DNA from 2 places in the Tumebacillus algifaecis genome. Region 2 is predicted to be linked to the other one. Evidence: riboswitches for the same ligand, from Rfam matches in the RefSeq annotation. Region 2 holds a riboswitch; the other holds the start of a gene.
The links. Region 2 has a riboswitch for cyclic di-AMP ahead of CIG75_RS21550 (LysM peptidoglycan-binding domain-containing protein). Riboswitches for the same ligand answer to the same signal wherever they lie in the genome.
Positions count from the first base shown of each region.

Region 1 (7,201 bases), 1.4 Mb from region 2:
TCCTGCCGAACGCACTTCCACCTGCTCCCCGAGACCCACCTGCTCGAGACGGCTGCGCATCAGGGGTTCTGCCATCGCGCTTCGGCACGTGTTCCCGGTGCATACAAACAACAGTTTCATCCGAATCCTCCTTGTTCCGTTCGCATCTGTTTCCCTCTCAGTATAGCCGCGCACTGGCTAGCCATGCAAATGAAAATGCCCCACCACAAGCAACAGCGCCGCGCCGAGCAACGACCCTCCCGCCGTGATCAGCTTCGAAGAATGCCACGCTTCCGGCCACAAGTCCCGCGCCACCACATAGCCCATCGCCCCCGCCGCAAAGGCCATCGACATGCTGATCAGCTGCGGTGACACTTCGAACAACAGCATGCCAAGCAGCGTCCCAAGCGGTGTGAACAGCGCCGCCAGCGTGATGATCCCGATGATCTTCTTCCCCGGTATCCCCGCCATGCGCAGCGGTACCGCAATCGACATCCCCTCTGGCAGATTGTGCAGCCCGATCGCCAGCGCAAGCAACATCCCGAGCTCCGGATGCAAGACATCGCCAGCTCCGATCGCCAATCCCTCCGGAATGTCATGCAAAGCGGTGACCACCGCAATAAACCACCCTAGCCGCAGATAGTGAAACGACGCCCCAGTCCCCAACGGTGACCTGCGCAGCACGGCCGTCACGGCGCGGCGCATCACCATCATGAAGAGCCAGCCGGCCGTCACCCCATACAGCACCGCTGTCGTCCCACCGCCCGAAAAAGATGCCGGAATCAGATCGGCACACACCACCGCCAACATGATCCCCGCCGCCAACGCCAGAAAGAAAGCCAACCCGTGCCGCGTCAGCTTGCCGATGCGCAGCACTACCAGTCCGCCAAACGTCGTCGCCAGTCCCGACACCAGACTGATCAGCAAAATATGGGTCATCAGCGTCCCCCTCCCTTCGTCCGCTCACAGCAAGAACTTGATGCCAAACGCCACCAGGACAGCCCCGCCGATCGCCTCGCCATACTCGCCGAACAGATGGGACGCTTTACTGCCTAGCGACAGCCCCGTCGCCGCCATCAGCGCGCCACAGATGCCAAACAACAGCACGGCGATCAATACGTTTGCCCCGAGCGTTCCAAGCGAGAAGCCGACCGACAGCGAATCGATGCTCACCGACAGCGCAAACAACACCAGACCAAGTCCTGTCGTCCGCGAATCACCACGCATCGCGCCGCTCTCTTCCTGTCCTTTCATCGAATTCCACACCATATGTACGCCAAGTCCGATCAGAAGCAGTGCGCCGATCCATTGGGTCACCTCACCGACCGCTTTGGCCAGATACAAGCCTGCCACCATGCCGAGCAGCGGCATCAAGACATGGAAGAGGCCGATCACAAGCGAAATCCGTGCGATCTCCCGTCGAGTCAACCGCAACATGCCCATCCCAAGCCCGAGCGAGAATGCATCCATGCCAAGCGCAAGCGCCATGATCAAAAGGGTCGCCACCTCACCCCACTGAAAACTGGTCATCAAAACGACAGTTCCTCCCCCCGGTTGTCCCTTCCGTTCATGTGTATGCGCCTTGTCCTACGAACTGAACCGCTTGTGGACATGGCAAAGCCCTGGCTCAGCAACCCAAGCCAGGGCTATTAACACTTGAAACGAACTACCAGAACAGCCCGCCGCCAAACGGTCGAACTCCGAATGGACGCGCGATGCCGGCGCCAAAACCGCCTCCGAGACCTGCACCGAACCCGACCCTCGGTCCAAATCCGATCCCTGGCCCAAATCCAATCCCCGGTCCAAATCCACCGCCAAAACCTGCGCCGACTCCAACCCCAACTCCAACACCCACTCCGACACCAGCACCGACACCGACACCACCTAGCCCGCCGTACGGATAGAACCCGCCGCCAAAGAACACATGCTCCACATCCAAGCCCTTGCTGTTCTTTTTGGGAAGCGCCCGCAACGTCACACCTTTCGCGTCCGCTTTCTCGACGATGCCGACATGTGCACCTTTTTCCGTATAAAGAGTTACCGTTTTACCGATCAACTTTTCAAACTGTCGCTGCATACTTTCACCTCCGACTCTGTTGAGTGAACCTCTACCGATGCCATATCCTATGCCCTACAGGCAGTTCCCGTGTGGACAAATCCCCTCGTCTAATACCCCAAAATAAAAAAAGACCCGAGCTTTATCGACAAGCTCCGGTCTTTTGAAGATAGTGCTCGTATCCCAACCACTACGCCCCACGTACCTTGGCCTCACCGTTCAACACGCGAAACGAATCGCGGTTCCAGCGGCGAACACCGACCACACGGTCGGCCCCCAATGCTCGGTAGGCGCGCATAAAACTGAGATTTTGCGCGACGACAACAACTTTGCCAACGCCAGCCTTTTTCAGCGCTTGCACGATCAACGCGCTTTCCAGCCACGCGCCTTCGAAAACGACCGCCGTATCAAACTCGCGAATCCGCGCATCGCTGACCACATCCTGCTTATGCGGACCGACTTTGATCACAGGCGCATCAATCTTCTGAACGCGCAGAAAGTGGGCCGTTTGCGCACAAAAATCCAAAAACGCGCAATCCAGTCCCATGCTGTGTAACGATTGAATGAACGGAACGGCCGATTCATCCATAGTGACGATCAGACAACGGTTCACACTTCTCACCCTCTTCTCGCATCGGCTTACGAAGTTAGCTGTCGGGTTCGGGTGGCAAGAGAGATCATGTTCACCCTTTCTGCATTAAGCAGATTTCACCCCGTATTGATTGGGTCCTCCGCTTCCGGATCGAGCCGGAATTCAGCCTTAGATCTATTTCAGTTGTCTCTTCCTATTATACACGATCCACTGGAGAAAGATGAAACGGAGAGGAGCCCTTTTTTCAGGTCCCTCTCCGCCGTATTGCGTTCTTATGCGTAAATAACTCGATGGCTCGCCGCTTTACGCAATCGATTCATCACAGCAAGCCCCACCCCAGTCTCCGGAAATACTTCCGAATAGATCAGATCGGCACCTGCGTGATCGAACTGCCGAATCGCATCATAGAGGCCGGACGCCACTGTGGATAGATCGTCGCGCCGTCCACAAGCGATCACCACATCGGCTGTGAATAACTCGGCCCGCTCCGCCGTGGTCAGTACCCCTACGCGGTACCCCGCCTGTCTCGCCTTGGCCACCCGCTCTGCGATCTCCGCTTGATCTCGCGGCCCTTCGACCAGCCACATCTCGCCTTTGGGCGCATAGTGCGTGTACTTCACGCCTGGCGACTTCGGCGTGCCGACCCCACTTTGCAGCACAGGATCGACCAACACTTCCCCGAGCAACTCGACCAGCATCTCGCGCGTCACACCGCCGGGGCGCAAGATCATCGGCACCTCTCCGGAAAAATCGAGCACGGTCGATTCGACGCCAACGCCTGCCGCACCGCCATCCACGATGCCTGCGATGCGTCCGTTCAAATCTTCGAGCACATGATCGGCCAGCGTCGGGCTTGGACGGCCCGAGCGGTTCGCGCTCGGCGCCGCTAAGGGCGCACCTGCCGCATCGATCAACTGCAGCGCCGTCACATGGTCGGGCATGCGAATGCCCACCGTATCAAGCCCAGCCGTCACATTGCGCGGCACGCTGTCCACACAAGGCAGCACCAACGTGAGCGGCCCTGGCCAAAACCGATCCATGCACAACTTCGCTCCGAGCGGCACAGTTCGGGCCAACTTCTCCACATCGCTCTTGTGTGCAATGTGGACAATCAGTGGATTGTCGGCCGGTCTGCCTTTCGCCGCAAAAATTTTATCCACAGCAGCAGCGTCCCATGCATTCGCACCTAGCCCATACACGGTCTCCGTCGGAAAACCGACCACCTCTCCCTGCCGCAATAGCTCTGCTGCCACCGCGATGTCCTGTTCGGTTGTACCTAAGCGTTTCGTCTCCATCTGCACCCGTCCCTGTTCGTTTTCGTGTGTCCTTAGTATAGCAAAAGAACAGGAAAAAACATGAATCATTTTGTCGAAAAAAATAGGAACGTATATTCCTATTTATTCACACTATCCACATGGTGTTGTGGATAACTTGTGGATGTATAGTTTTTTACCAAACAGACGACGTCCTGCTGACTGTACGCCAGGAAGTGTGGGCTCTGGGCTACAGCATGTGGCACCCGTTCTCTCTCGATTGTGGAAAACCCGATGTGGATAAACAGGGGGACAGTTGTGGATTGTGTGAGTAAGTAGAGCTGTTCGATCTCCATCGTCTCCACATAGGCCACAAACAGCCGCAACAGCTCCGCACCGAGCTGCGCCGTGCCCGGCCCGTTCTTGATGACGAGCGAGCGCATCAGGCCATACTTCCCGGCCACGATTTCCAGCCCAATCGTGCCGATCGCCGTCTTGTGCCCTCCCTCCTCTTCCTGTTCGATCAGCAAAAAACGATCCACAGCTTGATCCACACCCTGTGCATGCAGCCCTGCCTCCAGCAACAAGCGTTGAATACTCGTTCGATCGGCTTGGCTTGCCTTCCGAATCACGATGCTCATCTCGTCCCCACGCCCTCTCTCGCATTTTGCTCTATCTCTATGCGCCACGACGTGCAGATATGCTAGATTGGGCACAAATAAACCCGCACCTAAGCGTCATAATCGCGTCAGGTACGGGCTTGTTCGATTCACACGATGCACCGAGGGGATGCGGTGTGAGATATTTTGTGAACTTAAGCGAAAAATCCGCCGATGCTGTCGGTGAAACCGTCCCACCAAGCGGACAGTTTGTCAAAGAAAGCGGAGCGCACTTCCACTTCCTGCTCCTCGCCCGCCGCGTCTTTTAGCGCTACCGTCGTGATCGCCGCAGTTTCCATGTCTTTCGCCTGAACCGCATCGCCGTTGCTCAGATCAACAAAGCACAGCGGCGGGAACAGCACGCACCACCAGTTTTGACCTTGTGCTTCCCCGATCTGAATGCGCAGCGCCTCATACTCGCCTGCCGGATACACTTCGGAGCCGTACATCTTGGTCGGAAACGGCACGCGGCCAAAGTCGGTCACCGCTTGGTACGAGTAGCCTTGTGCCTCGATCACGCGCTGGGCGATCTCATTCATCTGCGGCACGGCGAGACGAATCGCTTCATGCGCCGCTTCTGCCGTCTGCAAACCTGCTACTTCTTGTGCGATCGCCGCGATGATCTGGTCGCGGATGTCGCGCTTCAACTGCTGATCCTCCGGCTTGTCGCTGTTCGCAATGATGCGCAGGCGGATCGCGTCGCCCGGAATGGACTGCCCTTGCTGAAGCTGTACACCTTGTTGTTGCTCTTCTGGAACCAGCACCGCTTCTGTCGCGACCGCCTGCCCGTTCATCGGCGCCATCAGCATCCCCGTCCCGAGCATCGCCGCCAGCAGCAGGGCGACGACCACGCGCTTGTTCACTTTCTGCACCGCTTCACGAATCTTTGCCACCCAGTTCATCATCTCTCGCATCCCCCTCGTACTCTCTTATGCTACGAGTATGGACAGAAGTTTGCGAGTCTAAACCTAGCAAATGCGAATCTAGCAAAAAAATAAGAGATTAGCGTTTTCGCCGTCCACTCTTCACGATGCCAAAGGCGATGGCGTAACAGACGACCGCGCCGCCCCAGCCGATCAGCGGCGCATGCTCCACAACGCCGCGTCCAAACGTGATGAACAGCCCACATAAAACTCCTAGAAAGATGAACAGCAACATCCACTTTTTATAGCTCGGCATCGTTCCTTCACTCTCCCCGTTTGCCCCAGATCACGCGCCCAATGCCCTGCCAGTCCGGCACGATGCCCGTCTCACCCACAGGGAGCACCGCACGAATCATCTGCTCGACAGCCTGATCCTGATTGATTCCCACTTCATAGGCCACCAAAGCTGGCCCTTGCTCGGGCCACAACGCAGGCAGGGCCGAGCAGATCACGCGATAGGGATACAATCCGTCTTCTCCACCGTCCAGCGCCAAGCGAGGCTCATGGTCGCGCACTTCCACATCGAGCGTCTCACAGTCGGCCGTCGGGATGTACGGCGGATTGGAAACCACGATGTCAGGCCGCAGCCCCCGTTCAATCAGCGGTGTGACCAGATCCCCTTGCAAAAATTCGACCCGATCGGCCACGCCCAAATTTTCTGCGTTGCGCCGCGCCATCGCCAGCGCATCCGGCGAAATATCGACGGTGACGACCTGAGCGGCTGGCCATTCCAACGCCAAGGTCAGGGCGATCGCCCCGCTTCCCGTCCCGATGTCCACGATCAACGGCGCATCGATCGACCCTTTTTCCTGCAAGATGCGCTCGATCAACAGCTCCGTCTCTGGCCTCGGGATCAACACATCCCCCGAGACGAAAAAGGGTCGCCCATAAAACTCTTGCACCCCCGTCAAATGCTGAAGGGGCACTTGCTCGCCCCGCTTTTGCACGACCGAGGCAAATGCCTCCCGCGCCTCAACTGGAAAAGCGTCCTGAAGGCGGACGAGCATCTTCGTGCGGTCGATCCCCAAAACATGCTGCAACAGCACTTCCGCATTGAACTGCGGGGAGCGAACGCCCTTTTCTTCAAAGAAACGGGAAGCCCACAACAGGGCTTCCCGAATCGTTTCATGCGTCCCGTGAGACATTATTCTTCCTCATTTTGCGCTTTCAGCGCATCGGTGCGTTCGACGGTGATCAGCGTGTTGATGATCTCGTCGAGGTCGCCTGCGAGGATGTAGTCCAATTTGTGCAGCGTAAGCCCGATGCGGTGGTCGGTCACGCGCGATTGCGGGAAGTTGTAGGTGCGGATGCGCTCGGAGCGGTCGCCAGTGCCGACTGCCGATTTACGAGCGGACGCTGCCGCTTCCTGCTGTTTTTTCAGCTCGATTTCAAACAGGCGCGCACGCAGAACTTTCATCGCGCGATCCTTGTTCTTGATCTGCGATTTCTCGTCCTGACAAGAGACGGACACTCCGGTCGGAACGTGGGTGATCCGCACGGCCGACTGCGTGGTGTTAACCGACTGGCCGCCCGGACCGGACGAGCAGAACGTATCGATGCGCAGGTCTTTGTCGTGGATTTCCACTTCTACATCTTCCGCTTCTGGCAACACGGCGACCGTCGCGGTCGAAGTATGAATCCGGCCACCCGAATCGGTCGAAGGAACCCGTTGCACGCGATGTGCGCCCGATTCGAATTTCAGCTTGGAATAGGCACCTTTGCCGATGATCTGGAACACG
Region 1 covers NZ_CP022657.1:359,394-366,594, reverse strand. The annotation lists gene CIG75_RS01855 (low molecular weight protein arginine phosphatase) at 1-120, opposite strand, end outside; gene CIG75_RS01850 (ZIP family metal transporter) at 178-918, opposite strand; gene CIG75_RS01845 (manganese efflux pump MntP) at 943-1,509, opposite strand; gene CIG75_RS20975 (hypothetical protein) at 1,646-2,056, opposite strand; gene CIG75_RS01835 (NAD-binding protein) at 2,226-2,648, opposite strand; cyclic di-AMP (ydaO/yuaA leader) riboswitch at 2,657-2,805, opposite strand; gene CIG75_RS01830 (L-threonylcarbamoyladenylate synthase) at 2,900-3,922, opposite strand; gene CIG75_RS01825 (GNAT family N-acetyltransferase) at 4,021-4,521, opposite strand; gene spoIIR (stage II sporulation protein R) at 4,695-5,444, opposite strand; gene CIG75_RS20540 (hypothetical protein) at 5,542-5,718, opposite strand; gene prmC (peptide chain release factor N(5)-glutamine methyltransferase) at 5,726-6,607, opposite strand; gene prfA (peptide chain release factor 1) at 6,607-7,201, opposite strand, start outside.
Region 1: it holds a riboswitch for cyclic di-AMP, as region 2 does, so the genes downstream of both, CIG75_RS01835 (NAD-binding protein) here and CIG75_RS21550 (LysM peptidoglycan-binding domain-containing protein) in region 2, are expected to answer to the same signal.

Region 2 (7,201 bases):
AGTTAGGATGATTACCATCTACTGGAATTGCGGAAATTCAGCGCTGCTTAAGTCCGTTTTCTGAAAAGATGGTGCAACTCAAAACGATCGAACGTATGATTCTAAATTGAATTATGAAAGACGACCGCCATCAAGCGGTCGTCTTTTTGGCTATAAAAAGTAATGGAAGGAAGAGAGGCGATATTCTTTGCCTTTGTCGTTGAGGCCAAAGACTCGCACATAGTAGGTCTCGCCGTAGGTGAGCGGCATGTCGATCAGGCCGGTTCCGTTGTCGGTGTAATGCTCGCCAGTCGACGGGTTGGTGACGGTGAAGCTGTAGTTGCCAGCTGTTTCGAGGAACAGTTCTGCATATAAAGAGTTCTGTGCCGTGAAGGCGAATACGTCCACATCCGTATAAGTGCCGATGTAGCCAGACATATCGTTGCCGATGGCGTATGCTTCCGCCGTTGCGTAGGTGTCATTGGCGCCCGAGGCGTTGCTCGCTTCCCCTTCGAAGCTGGCAGCGCTTGCCGTCTGTGCGCCGGTCGCGAGGACCGCTGCTGCTGCGAGAGCAAGCAGTGCTTTGTTGCACAGTTTCATCTGTGTTACCTCCCGTTATTTGATTTACAATACATTTAAATAATAAATGAAATCATTATAGAGGTCAATCACTTTCCTGTCAGGATCTCGCCTGATTTAAAACCGAGGATCATCGTCGTGTCATTGGAGAACGTCACGTACCACCCGATACGTTCTTCGGGAAATTGCGGGAGTTCGAGCGGGGTGACTTTTTCCCGGAAGATGACTTCGGGGAAGCCTTCTTTGAGCAGCACGGAGTCGACAAGCTTCACGTTGCCTGATGACTGTTCGCGGACGAGCCAGACCGCTTTGTCATCTCTGGCGCTGTCCTTGCCTGTCACCAGCAGGTACGCTGGTCCGTAGGGAACGAAGCGGATTGGGACGACTTTTCTGATTGTAACGATGGCGAGCAGCTGGTGCTCTTCGATAAATTACTGGGCTTCGAGGAGATCGAAAAGAGGAGTTGTAATCCAAGATAAAACCTGATGTGGATATGGGCATTGCGTTTAATAGGAAAGCGCAAGGATCTTGCATCTTATTGGCTTTTGATCGAGCGTATTGTGACCAATGAAAGAGTATCGTTTGTAATATAGCCAAGGTGACTTTTAGCTGGAAAGCGGTTACAATGGTGCCAAAGACCAACCGATGGAAGGGATGAGCGTAAAATGGAATTGAACCTGACCGGACGCGATAAACACAGCACGCCAGATGAACTGCAAAACCTCTCTGCCGTGATGATCCACGGCGATGACATTTTTGTCGATCAAGGTGCCATTCACGGAAAAAGCCGCTTGGAGCGCGGGATTGATTTTCGCGCTGCCAAGGGGCCGGAGGATGTGCCGAACGGGGAGAAGATCGCTGTGATCTGGGTGACGCTGAAAACGTACGAAGCCGGGCGCGGCTTCAGCGGCATCGCGTCGGCAGAACTTGTGATCGACTTCCCACACGGCATCGGCTACAAGGCGATGGGTCCGCTGGTCAACCAGATGGATCGCGCTGTGAAAGGCCGTGTTGACGTGTCGAACCTGACTTCCGAACAAAAGGCAAAGCTTGCCGATTTTCTGCAACAACTGCGCGCCGATCTGTGGGCGAACACCCCGGATGAAGTGAAGGCGCAATTGGCCTAAAACACCCTTGGAAAACCCACCTTTTTGGTGGGTTTTTTGCATGCAAAATCGAACAAACTATGCTGGAAAAGCTGACAGTATACTTATCCAAAAAATTTGTTTCTCATACAGGAGAAGCGTGCTATAATTGCATTCGTTATGTTTTCGTTATGCTCTTGATGAAAGGAATTGAACGCGATGCAAAACCAAACTCCTCTGTTCACGAAGCTCGTCGAGCACGCGAGCCGGAACCCGATTCAGTTCCACATTCCTGCACACAAAAAAGGCTTCGGGATGCCGACCGAATTCAGCGAGTTCATCGGCCCGAACGCTTTGTCCATAGATTTGATCAACATCGCACCTTTGGACGATCTGCATTCACCAAAAGGCATCATCAAAGAAGCGCAAGAACTCGCCGCCCAAGCGTTTGGTGCGGATCATACGTTTTTCTCGGTGCAAGGCACTTCCGGTGCGATCATGACGATGATCATGTCGGTCGTCGGCCCCGGCGAGAAGATTCTCGTTCCGCGCAACGCGCACAAATCGATCATGGCGGCGATCATCCTCTCCGGTGCACATCCTGTGTTTATGCACCCGGAAGTGGATGCGGAGATCGGGATCATGCACGGCATCTCGGTAGACACCGTCCGCGTCACGCTGGATGCGCATCCTGATGCAAAAGGCGTTCTGCTGATCAACCCGACCTACTTCGGCGTCTCTTGCGACTTGAAGTCGATTGTCGAGCTCAGCCATGCGCGAGGCATTCCGGTGGTGGTTGACGAAGCGCACGGCGTGCTGTTCAAGTTCCACGAAGACCTGCCGCTCTCGGCGATGGAGGCGGGGGCTGATATGGCGGCAACGTCGGTGCATAAGCTCGGCGGATCGATGACGCAAAGCTCGGTGCTTAACGTTCGAGAAGGGCTGGTCTCTCCGGCGCACGTGCAGGCGGTGCTGTCGATGCTGCACACCACATCGACCTCCTATCTGCTGTTGGCGTCGCTCGATGTGGCGCGCAAGAACATGGCCGTTCACGGGCATAAATTGATCGAAAACGTGCTCCGTCTCTCCCGCGATGCTCGCAAGACGATCAATGAAGAGATCCCCGGAATGTACTGCTTTGGCGAGGAGATCTTGAAATCGTCGGCAACGTTCGCCCACGACCCGCTGAAGCTGAGTATCGCAGTCAAAGAACTAGGACTCACCGGTTGGGAAGTGGAAAAAATTCTCCGCAGCGATTTTAACATCGAAGTGGAGATGTCCGACCTGTACAACATTTTGTGCATCGTCACGTTTGGCGACACCGAAGAGACGCTTGGCGCTTTGTTGCATGCTCTGCGCGAGATCTCCGCACGCTTTGGTGTGCAGGAGAAAAAAGATCTGCCACAAGTGCAAAATCCGTCGATGCCGCTCTTGGCCGTTTCTCCACGCGATGCGTTCTACAATAAACAAACGGAAGTCGTTCCGCTCAAAGAGGCGGCTGGACGCATCATGGCCGAGTCGGTCATGGTCTACCCGCCGGGGATTCCGATCATCATGCCAGGCGAAGTGATCACCCAAGACAACATCGATTACATCGCGGAAAACGTCAAAGCAGGACTGCCGGTGCAAGGTCCGGATGATCCGAACATCGAGTTTATCAAAGTGTTAAAATAAATCACAGCCTGATCATACGCACTGCAAAAAAGTTCTCTTCTGCGGAAGGGAACTTTTTCTTGTTGTCAGAACGAACCTGCCGTGATCGTAGTCTCCGCGCAGGATCGGGAAGCATCGCGGAGATTTTTCCAGTTGATTTCCAGTAATCGTCTAGTGCAACGTCAGCATGATTCGCGTTATTCTAGCACTCGACCACATGACTCGCCTAATCCTCAAATCTGATGAGGAACGGAGGAACCACATCTGGGGTGAACTCGCCAACGTGCGAGCGGGTATCCTTCACCCGAACCCGTCAGCTAACTCCGGCGGCGATTAGAAGGAGAGTGTTACACGATGAAAAAAATCAACTTGAAAAAATGGGCTTGTGCAGCAATCGTTGCAGCAGGCATGCTAACGATTACACATGTACAGGCGGAGGCAGCAGGCCTCGCCGATCCGATCATCGTCAAGCAGGGGCAAACCCTGTCTCATTTGGCCGCTCAATACGGCACTTCTGTTCAGGATTGGAAACAGGTCAACCATCTGAGTTCCGACCTGATCTATGCAGGGCAAAAACTGCACATCGTATTCCCGTACCATGTGAATCAAGGCGACCAACTGGCATACATCGCCAACCGCTATGAAACCACTGTGGCGGAGATTCAAGCGATCAATGGGATGCAGTCCGATCGCCTGATCGCAGGCAGCACGATCATCATCCCGGCTGGTACGAACGGCTACTACAAGGCAGCCACTCCTAGCGTACCTGTTCAGTCTGCGCAGGATGCAATTCCAGCGGAGCAAGTTCAGGAACAGCCACCGATTAAACAGCCGGTCGTTCCGGCCCGCGTCGCTCCGACTCCGGTTGTCCAACCGGTAGCTGCTGTGAAGCCTGCGGTGCCGACCATCGCAGGGAAGGAATACAGCAAAGCGCTAAATATGACCGCGTCCGCTTATGGCCCAGGCAACATCATGTGGCAATGGGGCGGCAAGACGTTCACCGGAACCCAAGTCCGCGAAGGCGTGATCGCAGTCGATCCGAAAGTAATTCCGCTTGGTAGCAAAGTCTATGTGACAGGCTACAAGTCTCCGCTGCTTCCGGCGGGTGGATTTGTTGCGACCGCAGAAGACACAGGCGGAGCGATCAAAGGCAACCGCATCGATATCTACATCGACGGTACCCAATCGCAATTGAAACAGTTTGGTATGCAAGGTGTGAAATTGTACCTCTTGAAATAAACGCTACCCTTGCAAAAGGATCAAAGAACCACTTGCCGATGGCGGCAGGTGGTTTTTTTGTTTTTCAAAATGGACAGCATGGAAAGAGAAGAAAAGAGGTGACCGTGTGTGGATGTGATTCGCGTGTTGCAGGTGGTGCGCCCAATGCAGGGTGGCATGCGCCGGCATGTGTTGGATTTGATCGCAGGACTGCAAAAGGGCGGGCTCGAGGTGACGGTCGCATGTCCGTCCGAACTGCACAGGGAGCGAGAACTCGACGGCATCCCCTGCTTGCCGCTCGAACTGGTCGATGGGGTCCACCTGATGAAAGACATGCGCGCCGTGCGGCAACTGGCCAAACTGCTTCGCGAGCAGTCGTTCGATCTGGTGCATTTGCACGGTGCAAAAGCGGGTCTGGTCGGTCGCATGGCGCGGCGAAGTTTACCTGTCCCGCCGCCTTGCGTGTATACCGTACATAATCAAGTGTTGCCCCGTGGTGGGCTGGTCAAGCGCGTGCTGAACACGCTGGAGCGCCGACTCGCTCCGGAAACAGACCGTGTGATCACCGTTTCGCATCGTCTGGAACAGGATGTGGTCGCCACGCATGGTGTACCGCCGTGGCGGACGGTGACGATCCACAATGGGGTCGAGCAGGCGACATTGCTGCCAAGAGATCATGCTCGTCAGATCTTGGGCTGTGAGGACAGTGATCGACTGGTGATCGGCGCGATTGGCCGGATGGTGGAGGAAAAAGGATTTTCTACGTTGCTCGAAGCGTTCACGATTCTGTTGGCCAGACGGGTGGATGCTGAATTGGTGCTGATCGGAGATGGTCCGCTTTTGTCAGACTATCAGCAGGTGGCCGGAAAGATCGGGCCGGCTCGGGTGCGCTTTTTGGGTGAAGTTCCACAGGCGCGGCGCCTGCTCTCGGGGCTGGACATCGTAGTGCAGCCTTCACACGCTGAAGGGCTCGGACTTGTGCCAATCGAAGCGATGCTTGCGGCGCGTCCCGTGATCGCAAGCGCTGTCGGAGGTCTGCCAGAAGTGGTGATCCACGGCAAGACGGGGTTGCTGGTGCCACCGCAGCAGGCGGTGGCGCTGGCCGATGCGTTGCAGTTGCTGTTGCAAAAAGCGGACTGGCGCATGGGGCTCGGACTTGCCGGGCAGCGCCGGGCCGAAGAGCTTTTCACAAGACAGGCGATGATCGAGGCGACCTTGCGTGAATACCGTGCAGTGGTCGCGAAACGACAAGGGGTCATGTTATGAGACGGAGCCTGATGCTGATCGTGTTTTTGCTGTTCTCGTGGGCACTATCTGGAACTGCCGGGGCCACACCTGATAAAAAAGTGGTCGTGGTCATCATCGACGGGCTCTGGCAAGGCGGCATCACGCCGGAACTGGCGCCTAATCTCACTCGTCTGCAGGCGCTAGGTGCGGTCGGAGTGATGAACCACAACAGCCTCGGCGCAAAGACTGAGGTCAACGCTTACTTGACGATCGGTGCCGGGTCGAAAGCCAGTGCGCCTTTTACCCGCGTGCGCGCCTTCGAAATCGATGAGGCGTTCGGGGAGGACCTGCAGCAGGCGACAGGGCGTGACCTCTATGTCCGTCATTTTGGCGTGGAACCGCAGGGGGCGCTCGTCGTGCCCCAGATGCCGCAGATGAAGCGAGCGGCGGAGCAAGCGAACTATCGTCTCCAGCCGGGACTGCTCGGTGATGCGGTGCATGATCTAGACGGCAGGACGGCGGTGCTCGGCAACAGTGACCAGGGTCGCAACCCGCACCGTCCAGCCGCACTGATCGCCATGGATGGGACAGGGATAGTGGACAGCGGGTCGTTTCGCACCGCACAGGTGCAGGACGAGACGCGCCCTTATGGGGTACGAACCGATATGCAGGCGTTGTATCAGGAATTTTTGAAGGTGCAAAAGCAGGCCGAACTGATTGTACTGGATATTGGCGATACAAGTCGGTTGCACGCTGTGAAAGATGTGATCACCACAGAGCAGATGGAGCGAGCCTACCAAGCGGCTCTGCAAGATGCGGATCGCTTGATCGGTGACCTGTTGCCGCACGTAGGAGCTGATCTGATGCTTGCTGTGATTTCGCCGCTCAAAAATCAACTGCCCGATGCAGCTACACTCTCCCCGGTGCTGATCGCAGGAGGGGACATCGCACCGGGCAGCCTGCTCACATCCGGCACCACGAAGCGCGCAGGTCTGATCGCCAATTACGATCTGGCCCCGACTTTTGTGCAGATGCTGGGCGGCGATCCCTTGGAATACCACTTTTTAGGGCAACCGATCACAGCCATAGAGATGGCGCCAGGGGAGGCAATGGCGCAACTCGACCAAATCGTGGCCGACATGCTATTGCCCAGCGGGGTGCGCAGTTTGCTGATCAAACCGTGGTTGAACGTGTGGATCGGGGTGGCGGGCGTGATCTTGCTCGGTACGATCTTTCGCCAAACATGGCTACATTTGCTGACACCGCTTGCCGAACTGTTGCTGTTGTTTCCGCTGGTCTGGCTGTATGTGCCGTTGTTCAACCCCGCAACGCGACAGGACATCATGCTGTATTCGGTCGTACTGGCGCTGACAGCATGGGGAGGCATGCGTTTGATCGCGCAACCGTTGCTGCGCTGTGGGCTTTTGGCCAGCTTGGTCGTCCTCACGCTGCTTGGTGAT
Region 2 covers NZ_CP022657.1:3,526,048-3,533,248, reverse strand. The annotation lists gene CIG75_RS15430 (hypothetical protein) at 151-579, opposite strand; gene CIG75_RS15425 (hypothetical protein) at 648-899, opposite strand; gene CIG75_RS15420 (YwhD family protein) at 1,224-1,685, shown strand; gene CIG75_RS15415 (aminotransferase class I/II-fold pyridoxal phosphate-dependent enzyme) at 1,863-3,317, shown strand; cyclic di-AMP (ydaO/yuaA leader) riboswitch at 3,510-3,643, shown strand; gene CIG75_RS21550 (LysM peptidoglycan-binding domain-containing protein) at 3,651-4,535, shown strand; gene CIG75_RS15405 (glycosyltransferase family 4 protein) at 4,644-5,780, shown strand; gene CIG75_RS15400 (hypothetical protein) at 5,777-7,201, shown strand, end outside.